Regions from separate parts of the Telluria sp. ZB2R32 genome, predicted to be linked through region 4. Evidence: predicted binding sites of a transcription regulator. Region 4 holds the regulator's gene; each other region holds the start of a gene.
The links. Region 4 encodes LexA, which represses DNA repair genes until DNA is damaged. Its sites were predicted from a motif close to ACTGTATNNNNATACAGT; they were not measured.

Region 1 (3,347 bases), on a different contig from region 4:
GGTTTGCTTGGTTCGTCATAGTTCAGTGTGTTCGATTGTTTTGATGGTGTAACGCGTGGAGTCAGGACTCCACCCTACGTATCGCGGGTTTCGTAGGGTGGACTCCCGAGTCCACGCGTTTACGTGCGGTTGAACACCGCACCGTCCATCAAATATCCGCTTCCGTCTCGTTTCCGTGTTCCTCGATCCACGCGCGGCGGGCGGCCGCTTCGCCTTTGCCCATCAACATGTTGAAGCGCGCGCTCGATTCGCCGTGGTCGAAACCGCCCAGCGAGACCGGCAGCAGGCGCCGCGTGTCCGGGTTCATCGTCGTTTCCCACAGCTGCTCGGCGTTCATCTCGCCCAGGCCCTTGAAGCGCGAAATGTTCCAGCTGCCTTCCTTCAGGCCATCCTTTTTCAGCTTGTCTTCGATCGCCAGCAGTTCGCCGTCGTCGAGCGCATACAGCTTTTGCAGCGGCTTCTTGCCGCGCGGCGGCACGTCGACACGGTAGAGCGGCGGGCGCGCCACGCAGATGTGGCCATGGCGGAACAGGGCAGGGAAGTGCTTGAAGAACAGCGTCAGCAGCAGCACCTGGATGTGCGAGCCGTCGACGTCCGCATCCGACAGGATGCAGATCTTGCCGTAGCGCAGACCGCTCAAATCAGGCGAATCGCCCTGCGCGTGCGGATCGACCCCGATCGCCACCGAAATGTCGTGGATTTCGTTGTTGGCGAACAGGCGGTCGCGGTCGGTTTCCCAGGTGTTCAGTACCTTGCCGCGCAGCGGCAGGATCGCCTGGTATTCCTTGTCGCGGCCCATTTTGGCGGAACCGCCGGCCGAATCGCCCTCGACCAGGAACAGCTCGTTGCGGGTCAGGTCGGTCGATTCGCAATCGGTCAGTTTACCGGGCAACACGGCCACGCCCGAGGATTTTTTCTTCTCGACCTTTTGCAGCGAACGCATGCGCGACTGCGCCTGCTTGATGACGAGTTCGGCCAGCTTCTTGCCGTATTCGACGTGCTGGTTCAGCCACAATTCGAGCGGCGGTTTGGTAAACGTCGAGACGAGTTTGACGGCGTCGCGCGAGTTCAGGCGTTCCTTGGTCTGGCCCTGGAATTGCGGGTCCAGCACTTTCGCCGACAGCACGAACGAGACGCGCGCGAATACGTCTTCGGGCAGCAACTTGACGCCTTTTGGCAACAGGCCGTGCAGTTCCACGAAACCCTTCACGGCGCCGAACAGGCCGTCGCGCAGGCCGGACTCGTGCGAGCCGCCCGATGGCGTCGGGATCAGGTTGACGTAGGACTCGCGCACCACGGCGCCTTCCTCGTTCCAGGCCACCACCCAGGCCGCGCCTTCGCCTTCGGCAAAGCTTTCGTCGCCCGCGGCGGCATAGCCCGCGCCTTCGAACAGCGGGATCACGGTCTGGCCGCTGGAGGTCTGGTTCATCGCCTCGACCAGGTAGCCGCGCAAGCCTTCGTCGTAGCGCCAGGTCTGGACGTCGCCGGTCTTCGCATTGGTCAGCGTGACGGTCACGCCCGGCAGCAGCACGGCTTTCGAGCGCAGCAGGCGCACCAGGTCGCCCATCGGGATGTTCGGCGAATCGAAGTACTTGGCGTCCGGCCAGGCGGTGACGCGGGTGCCGTTCTTCTTGCCGCCGCGTTCGAACGGCGCGGAGGACAAGGGCTCGATGACTTCACCATCGGCGAAGACCAGTTTGTGCACGCCGGTGCCGTCGTCGCTCTTGCGCCATACCGTGATTTCCAGGCGCGTCGACAAGGCATTGGTGACGGACACGCCGACGCCGTGCAGGCCGCCCGAGAAGGCATAGGCGCCGCCCGAACCCTTGTCGAACTTGCCGCCGGCGTGCAGGCGCGTGAACACGATCTCGACCGTGGAGACGCCTTCTTCCGGGTGGATGCCGACCGGGATGCCGCGACCGTCGTCCTCGACGGTGACGGAGCCGTCGACGTTCAGGGTGACGCCGATGTTGTTGCAGTAGCCGCCCAGCGCCTCGTCCGAGGCATTGTCGATGACTTCCTGGATGATGTGCAGCGGGTTCTCGGTGCGGGTGTACATGCCCGGGCGTTGCTTCACGGGCTCGAGGCCCTTGAGGACGCGGATGGATGATTCGCTGTAGTCGGGTGCGGGTTTCTTGGTTGCCATGCTGATCAGTGTATTTTCGAAAGCCTGCGCATTCTATCTTGTCGGCGCCATCTTGTCGGCGCCATCTTGTCGAGAGGAAAGAGTGAGAGGGGCGTAAGCGATTGTTCTTGTCAATACGTGCGAACGTGACTAGATTGGTACGCAAGCTTGCTACGTCAAGCGGCCTGAAAAACCTTGAGCAAAGGCTTTAGCCAGACTAGTACTGTACATGCATACAGTAATTCTCGCAAGTCAGCCTGCCTTTTGTGCAACAGGTTCTTGCGCCAAACCGGATAAATTTTATGCATGCACAAAAAATTCCGACCGCTGTCTGCCTGCTCGGATTCGCGCCCGAGCAGGCGGCAGAGCTGGCCGCGCTGCTGGCTGCCGCCCCACGCTCGGGACCGTTGTATGTCTGCCTGCACGACGACAGCCTGCAGGAACCCGACCTGGTGTTGGTCGACGGCACCGGTCCGGCCGGACTCGCCTGCCTCGAAGGCATGCGCTGCGCGCCGCCGGCGCTGGTGATCGGCGGTCCGGCGCACGGCGCCTACGATCACTTGACGTTGCCGGTCGATCCGTTTGCCCTGTACGAAGCGATGGGGCGCCTGCTGGCGGAACGGCGGCGCGCCCTGGCGCTGTTGCATGCGCGCGGCCAGCCGATCCTGGCGGAACGGCGGCGCCGTCCGCGCTTTGGCCCCGGCAGCGGCTGTCCCTCCGAACGGCGCCCGCCGCGCGACGGCAAGGTGCTGATCGTCGACAAGGGCGGCGCGTTCCGCGACCACCTGGCCGGCCTGGTCGGCGCGCGCGGCCTGGCCATCGCCTGGACCGACAGCGCGCCGATGGCGGTGCGCCTGTGCGACGAAACGCAGGTGGCGCTGGCCATGATCAATACCGCCGCGCCCGGCATCGACCCCTACGGCCTGAGCCGCAACATCAAGGCCCAGGAAGGCGCGGGGCGCACGGCCGTGGTGCTGCTGGTCGGGCGCACTTTTACTTACGACAGCACGCTGGCACGCGGCGCCGGGGTGCGCGGGCTGCTCGACAAGCCGGTGGGCGACCGCAGCCTGGTGTGCATGCTGCAACGCCTGACCAGCTTGCCGGAGTTGCCGGTGTGACTTTGTTACAACTTCGAATCGTGCGCCGCCATGGCAGGGCTATATTTGGGCCATGGCAGACGACCAACCACAGCGCCGCGGCGAGGCGCCGGGCCCGCCGCTGG
Region 2 (3,347 bases), on a different contig from region 4:
GTCGTAGAAAAGGGAGTTAATCACAGCGGAGTCAGCCGCCAGGCCGGAACCGTTGCGGAAGAGATCGATGACTGCAATGTTTTTAATCAGCGACACGAGCAACGCGTCGCCCGTCTTGGCCTCGGCACGCTCGACCGCTTCAACGGCCTGGGACCAGCGATGCCCATCGGGGGAAGCAAGGATCGCCGGCTCCAAGTTTGATCGCAAATAGTCCCAGTAATCGCTCGGACGATACCAACTCGCATCGCTCTTGAGCGTCGAGTTCAGATAAGAACGGAAGCCATGCGGCTCTACTGACGACAAGAAGCCAAACGTACTACGCTCGTTTTGTCCAAACTGTCGCTTGGAAATCGGGCCCAGTAGCGCGGCCATGGCCGGGTGCAACGGCCAGCAAGCTTCAAGGGCTTGGGCAAAGTCCTGCCCCACCGCAGGACGGCGCGAACGGATCGCCTCGGCGATGGTCTTCGAAGCGTCGCGCATCCAATGCGGGCGCTCCCTGGTCTCGATCGCTCGGCCAATGAGCTCGACGACTTCGTCGCTTGCGGCCACGAAAGGGAGGTCGACGTAGCGCCCTTGGATCTTTGCCCAGTCGTCGCGGGTGTCGATGCCCAGGCGGGCCGAGTACTGCGCGAAGGACTGGTGCAGCACACCAACGACCACCAAACGGCCTTCAGAACGAGCAGCGGCCTCGGCAAGCTCTTGAAAGAAGTAGACATCGTCACCAGAGCCCAGGGCGGAGGCCTCTAAGAACTTGCCCATCTCGTCGATGATGACTAGCACGCCGTCATGCGGGCGCCTTTTTGCCTCTTCAAGCAACTCGGCGATTAGCGATTGGGCATTCGGCTTGCTGCGGCCGTCGGCAGTCTTGCTCTGCGCACGGCGCAGCGCGACATGAAGCTCCGTTACAACGCTGCCACGTCGGCCTACGGTCGGAACCAGTAGCCAGCCTGTTTGGACCGGAAATGCTTTGTCGAAAGCAGGCTTGGAGTCTAAATGTAAGACTTCGCGTGCTTTCGCTCGAAGATTCTTGTCTGCGTGCAAAACACTTGCCAACGCGACGGCTAACGAGCTCTTGCCCCCGCCGAATGGGCCAGTCCAGGTGAAGGATCGTTGGTTCGTACTGAAGAGCTGCTTACACATGCCATCGACTACGGAAGACGCAGTTGCATGGCAAATATAACCAGCAAGAGCGTCGGCGCGACCGATATCGGCGTCGACGCGGATGGAACGCTGGTATTGGCGCGAAATCTGGACGTTGTCCGAAAGCGCCTCTCGCTTCTTGTCAGTCATATGCACGCCTGATCATATTTTTTAAGTCTTCCTTGGACAGATCCTTGCGGTGAATTTGGCGAAGGCCGGCTGAATCGGTCCATTCGACCTTGCGTCCCGTGAAGTCTGATAAAGAAATTAGTCTTTGGGCGATCGACTCCTCGTCGAGCTTGAAGACCCGTCCTGGCGAACCCTCCGCGTAAGCTACGGTTTCGAATGCCAGCGAACTTTGCCCCTCAGCTTCTCGATTCCAGAAGTCGACTAAGGCATAAGCGAAGATGCCGTTGTGCAGCGAGGCCTTCGGACCGCGCCGAAAAGCGTATTGGCCTTTGTGGACCTCTTGCAACAGGCCCAACTCGCCTAAGAGCGGCTCAGCGAAATCCTCAGGAGAGCCGCCGGCGGCACGCGGCGCGTAACCGCGGAGACACGTCTCCAAGTCGCGTGAGATAGTGGAGGTCGACAGCCGATGCTTCGGGTCGAGCTCGCGCGCATAGCGGGCTAAAGGTTCTTCTAATTCTTGGCGAGTAAAGGTTGGGGCTGTCACATGGTTGAACAGCCAATGCCAAGTCGTTGAACGGAAACACCGGCCTGCGAGCTGCCAATGGGCAAGCCAAGCCGTTGATGGGCTTTCAGCGTAAGGATCGAGCCCGCCGTCACTTAGGATCTCCTTAGCAAGGCCGCGGATGCGGAAACTGTCGCCATCCTCGAACATTACGCCGCAAGCCAAGGCCCAATGACGGATTGATGCCACCATATTCTTGCCAACGCCAAAATCTGCAATAGACTTCTCGTGGGAAAAAGTTGATTTACGGATCAATCCACCATTGTCGGCTTGGTCGAATAGCTTCTTTAACCACATTTGACGCAAGGGAAACGTTTCGTGGCCCGAAAAATGGACGGACGTTTTTCGACTAAGTTTAGGTATGGCATCTTTCATAGTCACAGTTTAACCCGAACTGGTGGATTCCGCCAGTTCAGGCTCCTCAAAATACTGTAAAAATATACAGTATTCTAAGGTTAGGAATGTTGATGCGCTGCTTCATAGCCTATTCGTTTGTTCACAAACTTCGTCAACCGCTGGCTTAATTGAAAGAAATTTTAAAAGCCTTTTAAATCAATGACTAAGCTTAAATTTTATTGTTGACCGACAGATCTTTAGGCATCGCAATAAGAACTAGCTCTTGAGATTTGATTTTTTGCTCTCAATTTTCCTCTGGAATCGAGTCAGTCACTAGGAAGTGATAGCACATCGCACTCATGAAGGCGATGCCGGCGCCCGTCAACAAAGCTGGCACGAAAGACCAGGCCTGCGCGATATAGCCGGTAAGGATAGGGGCTAGCGCGCCGCCGAGAAAGCCGCCAAAATTCTGAAGAGCACCTAGCGACGCGATACGGCTACGCGGCGCCACTGCGGTCACCAGCGACCACGAGCACGCCGACGAGGCGTTCGCGAGGAAGATCACAATCGAGATGCAGGCCACGGCGACGGTATTGCTTTCGACCAGCGCCGCCGGAATCGTGAACGCCACCATGCCGAGCATGGACACCACTACCGCCCTGCGCCGGCTGGCGACTGGTGACGCCGCATGCCGGGTGACCCGATCGGACGCCCAGCCGGCAACCAGGGCACCGGCAAATCCGCACAAGAAGGGGATCGAGGCCGCGAAGCCAGCCTGCGCCAATTCCATATGGCGCTGAGTGCGCAGATAGCCCGGCAGCCAGGTCAAATACACCCAGTTCAGATAAACCGAGCCGAAAAAGCCGAGCAGCATCCCCCAGGTCGCGCGATACCAGAACAGCGCGCGCCAGGAGGCAAAACTCGTCGCCGGCGCCGTGCCGACCGCCTGCCCTTCGTCGAGGTAAGCGCGTTCAGCCTCCGACATCTGGGCGCGGACCGGATCGCGATATAGGCTAACCCAGATGAGCGCCGCGACCAGGCCGAGCGCGCCCGTCATGAAGAAGGCCCAGTGCCAGCTGGTCGCCAGGATCAGGGGTGTCAGGATCAGCGGTGCGAGCGCGACACCGAGCGGCGATGCCGAGTTGTAGACGCCCGTCGGGGTGCCGCGTGCACGTAGCGG
Region 3 (3,347 bases), on a different contig from region 4:
CGCGGGCCAGCGCGGCCAGGTCGATTTCTTCGAAGGCGAGGCCGGCATGCGGCTGGTTTTCCGCGCGCGCCAGGGCCAGCAACTGGTTCACCAGCCGGGTCGCCGATTCCGAACTCTTCGCCAACTGTTCGAGCGACCGGTGGATTTCGTCCGGGTCGAGCTGGCGCAGGGCGAGCTCGGACTGCATGCGCATGCCGGCCAGCGGCGTCTTCATCTGGTGCGCGGCGTCGGCAATGAAACGCTTTTGCATGTCGATGGTCTGGGAGAGTCTCCCCAGCATGTCATTCAAGGAGCCGACCAGGGGAGAAATCTCCTCCGGCACCTGGCGTGAGTCGATGGGTGATAAATCGTCCGAGGAACGGGCGCGTATCCGCTCCTGGAGTTCGGCCAGCGGCGACAAGCCGCGCGAGAGCGCGAACCAGACCAGGGCCAGGATGATCGGCAGGATGATGAACTGGGGCAGGATCACGCCCTTGATGATCTCGTTGGCCAGCAAGGCGCGCTTGTCGAGCGTTTCCGCCACTTGTACCAGCGCCTTGCGCGGGAAGGCGGGAGAGTTGCTGTCGGGCGGCGCCAGCGGGTCGAGATTGATGTACAGGTAAGCCACGCGCAGCAGGTTGCCGTGCAGGGCGGCGCTGCGAAAATGAACGGCGCCGTCCTTGTCGGCCTCGCTGTTGTTGTCGAAATCGCGCGGGCGCGGCAGTTCGCGGTCGCCGTCGACATGGCGCCCGGCGGCATCGACCACCTGGAAATACACGCTGTCGATGTCGTCGGCGCGCAGGATGTCGCGCGCGCTGCCCGGCAGGCGGGTAGTAATAACGCCGTTCTCTTCGCGCACCTGCTGGGCCAGCACCGTGACGCGGTCTTCGAGCGCATGGTCGAACGGTTGGTTGGCGATCGATTTTGCGACCAGGTAGGTGATCGCGATGCTCATCGGCCACAGCAGCAGCAGGGGCGCCAGCATCCAGTCGAGGATTTCGCCGAACAGCGAATGCTGGATGTTTTCTTCGGGCTCGGGATTCGGCGGCACGTAGAGCGGTTCGGACAACCCGGCCTCGAGCGCGCTCGCGCCGCGCTCTTCCGTCAACGCGTGCTTGAACGCGCGCTTTCTCACTTCGAATCGAGCGCCTGTTCGGAACCCGCGCGCGCGGCGTCGGAATATTTTTCCAGGCAATAGCCCAGGCCACGCACGGTGGCGATGCGCACCCCGCCGACCTCGATCTTCTTGCGCAGGCGGTGCACATAGACCTCGATGGCGTTATTGGACACCTCCTCGCCCCATTCGCACAGGTGGTCGACCAACTGCTCCTTCGACACCAGGCGTCCGGTGCGGGCCAGCAGGATCTCCAGTAAACCCAGTTCGCGCGCCGACAGGTCGAGCATCTGGTCGTTGATGTAGGCGCTGCGCCCGACCTGGTCGTAGACCAGCGGGCCGTGGCGGATCACGGTGGGGCCGCCGCCGGCGCCGCGCCGGGTCAGCGCGCGCACCCGCGCCTCGAGTTCGGACAGGGCGAAGGGCTTGGCCATGTAGTCGTCGGCGCCCAGGTCGAGCCCCTCGACGCGCTGCTCGACCGAGTCGGCGGCGGTGAGGATCAGTACCGGCAGCAGGGAAGAGCGCGCGCGCAGGCGGCGCAGCACTTCCAGTCCCGACATCTTCGGCAGCCCCAGGTCGAGGATCAGCAGGTCGAATTCCTGGGTCGAGAGGGCCGTGTCGGCATCGGCGCCGTTGCGCACGTCGTCGATCGCATAACCGGACTGACGCAAGGAGCGCGTCAACCCGTCGGCGAGTACGCTATCATCTTCAGCAAGCAAAATTCGCATAAGATCACCCTGTTATCAATTAGACCTCCCGGCTACCCTTATTGTGTTTGATTTGGCGCAACAAAGCGAGTCTTCTTCAACAGTTGAGCAAAACCGCGCTGGACAAAACTACTGGATTTATATACAGTAGTACCCTTGTAAAGCGTGAGGGTGCCCACACCTTGGTACCTCCAAGACTGAGAGAAAATTATGGACGACAAAAAAGTAGCAGCAAACGCCTCTGAAAAAGGCAAGGCACTGGCCGCCGCCCTCGCGCAGATCGAAAAGCAGTTCGGCAAGGGCTCGGTCATGCGCATGGACGCGAACACCCCTGTCGAAGAGGTGCAAACCGTTTCGACCGGCTCGCTGGGCCTGGACATCGCACTCGGCGTCGGCGGCTTGCCGCGTGGCCGTATCGTGGAAATCTATGGTCCGGAATCGTCGGGTAAAACCACGCTGACGCTGCAGACGATCGCGCAAATGCAAAAGATCGGAGGCACCTGCGCCTTTATCGATGCCGAGCACGCGCTCGACGTGGGTTACGCGCAAAAGCTGGGCATCAAGCTCGACGAACTGCTGATCTCGCAGCCGGACACCGGCGAACAGGCTCTCGAAATCACCGATGCACTGGTGCGTTCGGGTTCGGTCGACCTGGTGGTCATCGACTCGGTGGCGGCACTGACTCCGCGCGCCGAGATCGAAGGCGACATGGGCGATTCGCTGCCGGGCCTGCAGGCGCGCCTGATGTCGCAGGCACTGCGCAAGCTGACCGCCTCGATCAACCGTACCAACACCCTGGTCATCTTCATCAACCAGATCCGTATGAAGATCGGCGTCATGTTCGGCAGCCCGGAAACGACCACCGGCGGTAACGCGCTGAAGTTCTACGCCTCCGTGCGCATGGACATCCGTCGTACCGGCTCGATCAAGTCGGGTGACGAAGTGATCGGTAACGAAACCAAGGTCAAGGTCGTCAAGAACAAGATCGCGCCACCGTTCCGCGAAGCGCACTTCGACATCCTGTATGGAGAAGGCACTTCCCGCGAAGGCGAAATCCTCGATCTGGGCGCCGACAACAAGATCGTGGAGAAGTCCGGTTCCTGGTACAGCTACAACGGCGAACGTATCGGCCAGGGCAAGGACAATGCCCGCCTGTTCCTGAAAGACCGCCCAGCCCTGGCGCGCGAAATCGAGAACAAGGTCCGTGCAACCCTCGGTGTGCGCGAGCTGCCGCCAGTGGCTGCCGATGCCGCTGCCGGCGACGACAAGGCACCGAAGCTGAAGGCCGTGTCGGAGTAATCGGCCTGGAGCTGACCCGCGTCAGCTCCACCGGTTCCTGGTACCACCATGCGCGCACCAGTATTGAGTCTGAAAGCCCGGGCCCTGCGCTTCCTCTCCATGCGGGAGCACAGCCGGCTCGAGCTCAAGCGCAAGCTGGCACGCCATGCCGAGGAGGGCGACGACATCGACGCCCTTCTCGATTTTTTGGAAAAGAACAACTGGCTGTCGCAGGAGCGTTTCGCCGAATCGCTGATTCACCGCAAAGC
Region 4 (3,347 bases):
CGCCGTATCGACCACCAATGCCGATGTCGGCGCCACCCGCACGGCAATCGAGGGCTGGCGCATTTGCTATAACGGTTTTGTTGCCAACCTGAACGCGACGGCGCCGATCGCAAAGCGCATTCCCGCCGACGTGCTCGACATGATGACCCCGCGCGAAATCGAGAGCGCACGCACGCACATCGAGTCGGTCTACCGGACTGTGCTGACCCAGAGCGAACGCGACGCGGACACCGTGAAGCGGCAGCAGCTTGCATGGGAATCGGCGACGGGCCGCTACGTCAAGGAAGAAAACGAGCGCACCGAGCGCGCGACCCGCGAAGAGACGCGTCTTATCGTCGACAATCAGCGGCGCCAGATGGAACAGTTGCGTACATTTAACCCACCACCGCCGCCAGCGCCGGTAGCCCCATCCAATAGCGGGCGCTGACGTCAAGGTTGAGTCGGGCGGGGCTGCGGGGTATTATCGTGCATTCGAGCAAACCTGTTCCCCATGAAAAAACTCCTGCTGTCGCTGGCATTCTGCCTTGCCATTCCCGCCCACGCCGACGAACTTGCCGACGCCAACGCCCTGTTGGCGCGTAAGGCTGTTCCCGAGGCGATGCGTCTCTACACCAAGCTCGGCAATGCCGGTAACCCCGCCGCCCAGCAGCGCCTGGGCGAGCTCTACCTGAGTGGCGAAGCCGGCCAGGTCGACGAGGAGAAGGCGGCGGCCTGGTTCGCCAAGGCGGCCGCCAAAGGCAACACCGGCGCCGCCGCCAGCCTGGAGCGCATCAAGGCGCGCACGGCGCAGCGTGCCGAGATCGAGCATTGGGTCAAGCGCTACGATGGCGAAGACATCAAGGCGGGCCTTTCCCGCTGTGTCGTCCCACGGCTGCCGGCGGTATCGAAGCAGAACGACGAGATCGATCGGATCGCGGCGCGTATCGAGAAGTGGCAAACCTGCTACAACGACTATATCGCCACCCTGAACGCGGCTGAACCGTTGGCGAAACGCATGCCGGCCGCGATCGCCGCGCTGCTCACGCCCGCCGAAACGGCGGCGGCAACGGCCCGTTTCGACGAGGTATTGGCCTCGGCCAAGGAAGAAGCCCGTATCGGCGCCAAGCTGGCACTGGCAGACATCGCCGCCTGGCGCAGTGCCACCGATGCGTATGTGAAGGAACACAACGCCATCGTCGGCACCGCGCCATCCGAAGAGCGGGCGCGCGATATCGAGGCGCGCAAGCGCAACTACGCCCCGTCGGGCAGATAGGAAACACCAAAGGAAAAGGCCGCTGACGCGGCCTTTTTTGTCATGTAGGTGCGGAAGCGGTCAGTGCCAGCTGCGCATCAAGCCCACTGCCAGGCCTTCGAGCGCGAACTCGTCGCCCGGTTCGACGCGGATGACCGTGAAGTCCGGGTTTTCCGGCAGCAGTTCGATCGTTTCGCCGGTCTTGCGATAGCGCTTGACGGTGACGTCGTCGCCGATGCGGGCGACCACGATCTGGCCATTCTTGGCGCTGTCGATCTTTTTGACGGCGAGGAAGTCGCCATCCATGATGCCGGCGTCGCGCATCGACCAGCCGCGCACCTTCAGCAGGAAGTCGGGACGCGCGCCGAACATGGCCGGGTCGATGTTGTAGGTGGCTTCGACGTGTTCCTGCGCCAGGATCGGCGAACCCGCCGCCACGCGGCCGACCAGCGGCAGCGACATCAGCAGGGCGGCCGGGACGTGCGGCACCGGCAGCGGCGCCGGTGTGCTTGCCGGGGCGCCGATCAGTCGGATGCCGCGCGAGGTGCCGGAGACGATTTCGATGGCGCCTTTGCGCGCCAGGGCTTGCAGGTGTTCTTCGGCTGCGTTGGCCGACTTGAAGCCCAACTCCCTGGCGATTTCGGCGCGGGTCGGCGGAAAGCCGGTATTGTCGATCGCTTCCTTGATCAGGTTGAGGATCTGTTCTTGCCTTGCGGTGAGCTTGAGCATGGTGTTACGGCATGGTTGTATGAGTAGACTGTATTTTTGTACAGTATTTAGGGGAATGCAAGGGGAATTCTGATTATTTGTCACGCACTGTGCGATTCCTGCCCGGCAAGTGTCGCGCAGGGACGACGGCTTGCCGGAGTTCGCCGGTGATTGCGCCAATGCCGTAGTCGCGCTATAATTGCCGGCTTTCCCTTCCCACACTCGTCTTGACGCCGAGGTGGGCATTTGTTTAAACGTCCTCAAGGAGTGTTGCATGCGTCATTATGAAATCGTTTTTATCGTCCACCCGGACCAAAGCGAGCAAGTCCCGGCGATGATCGAGCGTTACAAGGCCAGCGTCACCGCGCGCGGCGGTAACATCCATCGCGTCGAAGACTGGGGCCGTCGCCAGATGGCTTACTCGATCCAGAAGCTGCCGAAGGCACACTACATCTGCATGAACATCGAGTGCGACAACGAGACCCTGGTCGAGCTGGAAACCGCATTCAAGTTCAATGATGCCGTGCTGCGTCATCTGACCGTGAAGATGAAGAAAGCTGAAACCGCTCCATCGCCAATGATGAAGTCGGTCCAGCGCGAAGACGCGGCCAAGAGCCACCGCTCGGAAGCCCCAGCGGCTGCCGCAGCTTCAGCCCCAGCTGCTGCCTAATTTTTTTGCCAGGAAGCGTGAACGGGCCGCGTGCCCCGCGTTGAAGAAGTGAACCAGTTACAAGTCGTCGCCACCATCGCTGAACGCGACGTACTGCGCTACACCCCCGCCGGCGTGCCGGTTGTCTCGGCGATCCTGATGCACAGTTCGCAGCAGGTCGAGGCAGGGGTCGAGAGGCTGGTCCAGTTCGAAATTTCCGCGTTCGCCGCGGGTGAGATTTCGGGCCGCTTCGCCAGCGCGGAATTGGGTGCCGCCCACCAGTTCACGGGATTCCTGGCCAAAAAGAATCGCAACAGTAAAGCCCTGGTGTTTCACATCATTGATTTCAGTGCCGCCGCTTAATTAGCGGCCACCATTTAGATACAGGAGCCTCAAATGGCATTCGGTAAAAAGTTCGACAAAAACAAGGCCAAAGAAAAACTGAAGCGCAAACAGCAGAACCCGCTGTTCAAGCGCAAGAAATTCTGCCGCTTCACCGCTGCAAACGTGGAACAGGTCGATTACAAAGACGTCGACACCCTGAAGGACTTCGTCCAGGAAAACGGCAAGATCATGCCAGCACGTCTGACCGGCACCAAGGCGCACTACCAGCGTCAGGTCGATACCGCGATCAAGCGCGCACGCTACCTCGCGCTGCTGCCGTACACCGACCTGCACAACGCTTAATCGCGTCGTACAGTTCAGAACATCCTGGAGAAAAATATGCAAGTTATCCTTTTGGAAAAAGTTGTTAACGTC

Region 1: a site for LexA is predicted at 2,348-2,365, ahead of AC56LG_RS07855 (DNA topoisomerase IV subunit B). Genes of this name have one in related genera too.
Region 2: a site for LexA is predicted at 2,260-2,277, ahead of AC56LG_RS12750 (DUF4007 family protein). Genes of this name have one in related genera too.
Region 3: a site for LexA is predicted at 1,932-1,949, ahead of recA (recombinase RecA). Genes of this name have one in related genera too.

Annotation. Positions count from the first base shown of each region.
Region 1 is NZ_JCASIG010000002.1:648,657-652,003, reverse strand. It holds gene parC (DNA topoisomerase IV subunit A) at 1-19, opposite strand, end outside; gene AC56LG_RS07855 (DNA topoisomerase IV subunit B) at 149-2,146, opposite strand; gene AC56LG_RS07850 (PleD family two-component system response regulator) at 2,428-3,243, shown strand; gene AC56LG_RS07845 (gamma-glutamyl-gamma-aminobutyrate hydrolase family protein) at 3,296-3,347, shown strand, end outside.
Region 2 is NZ_JCASIG010000004.1:60,479-63,825, forward strand. It holds gene AC56LG_RS12745 (ATP-binding protein) at 1-1,290, opposite strand, end outside; gene AC56LG_RS12750 (DUF4007 family protein) at 1,283-2,206, opposite strand; gene AC56LG_RS12755 (MFS transporter) at 2,472-3,347, opposite strand, start outside.
Region 3 is NZ_JCASIG010000002.1:801,447-804,793, reverse strand. It holds gene AC56LG_RS08580 (sensor histidine kinase) at 1-1,048, opposite strand, end outside; gene AC56LG_RS08575 (response regulator) at 1,111-1,821, opposite strand; gene recA (recombinase RecA) at 2,011-3,099, shown strand; gene recX (recombination regulator RecX) at 3,148-3,347, shown strand, end outside.
Region 4 is NZ_JCASIG010000003.1:236,063-239,409, forward strand. It holds gene AC56LG_RS10400 (tetratricopeptide repeat protein) at 1-427, shown strand, start outside; gene AC56LG_RS10405 (sel1 repeat family protein) at 491-1,252, shown strand; gene lexA (transcriptional repressor LexA) at 1,313-1,960, opposite strand; gene rpsF (30S ribosomal protein S6) at 2,214-2,609, shown strand; gene priB (primosomal replication protein N) at 2,658-2,951, shown strand; gene rpsR (30S ribosomal protein S18) at 2,985-3,275, shown strand; gene rplI (50S ribosomal protein L9) at 3,312-3,347, shown strand, end outside.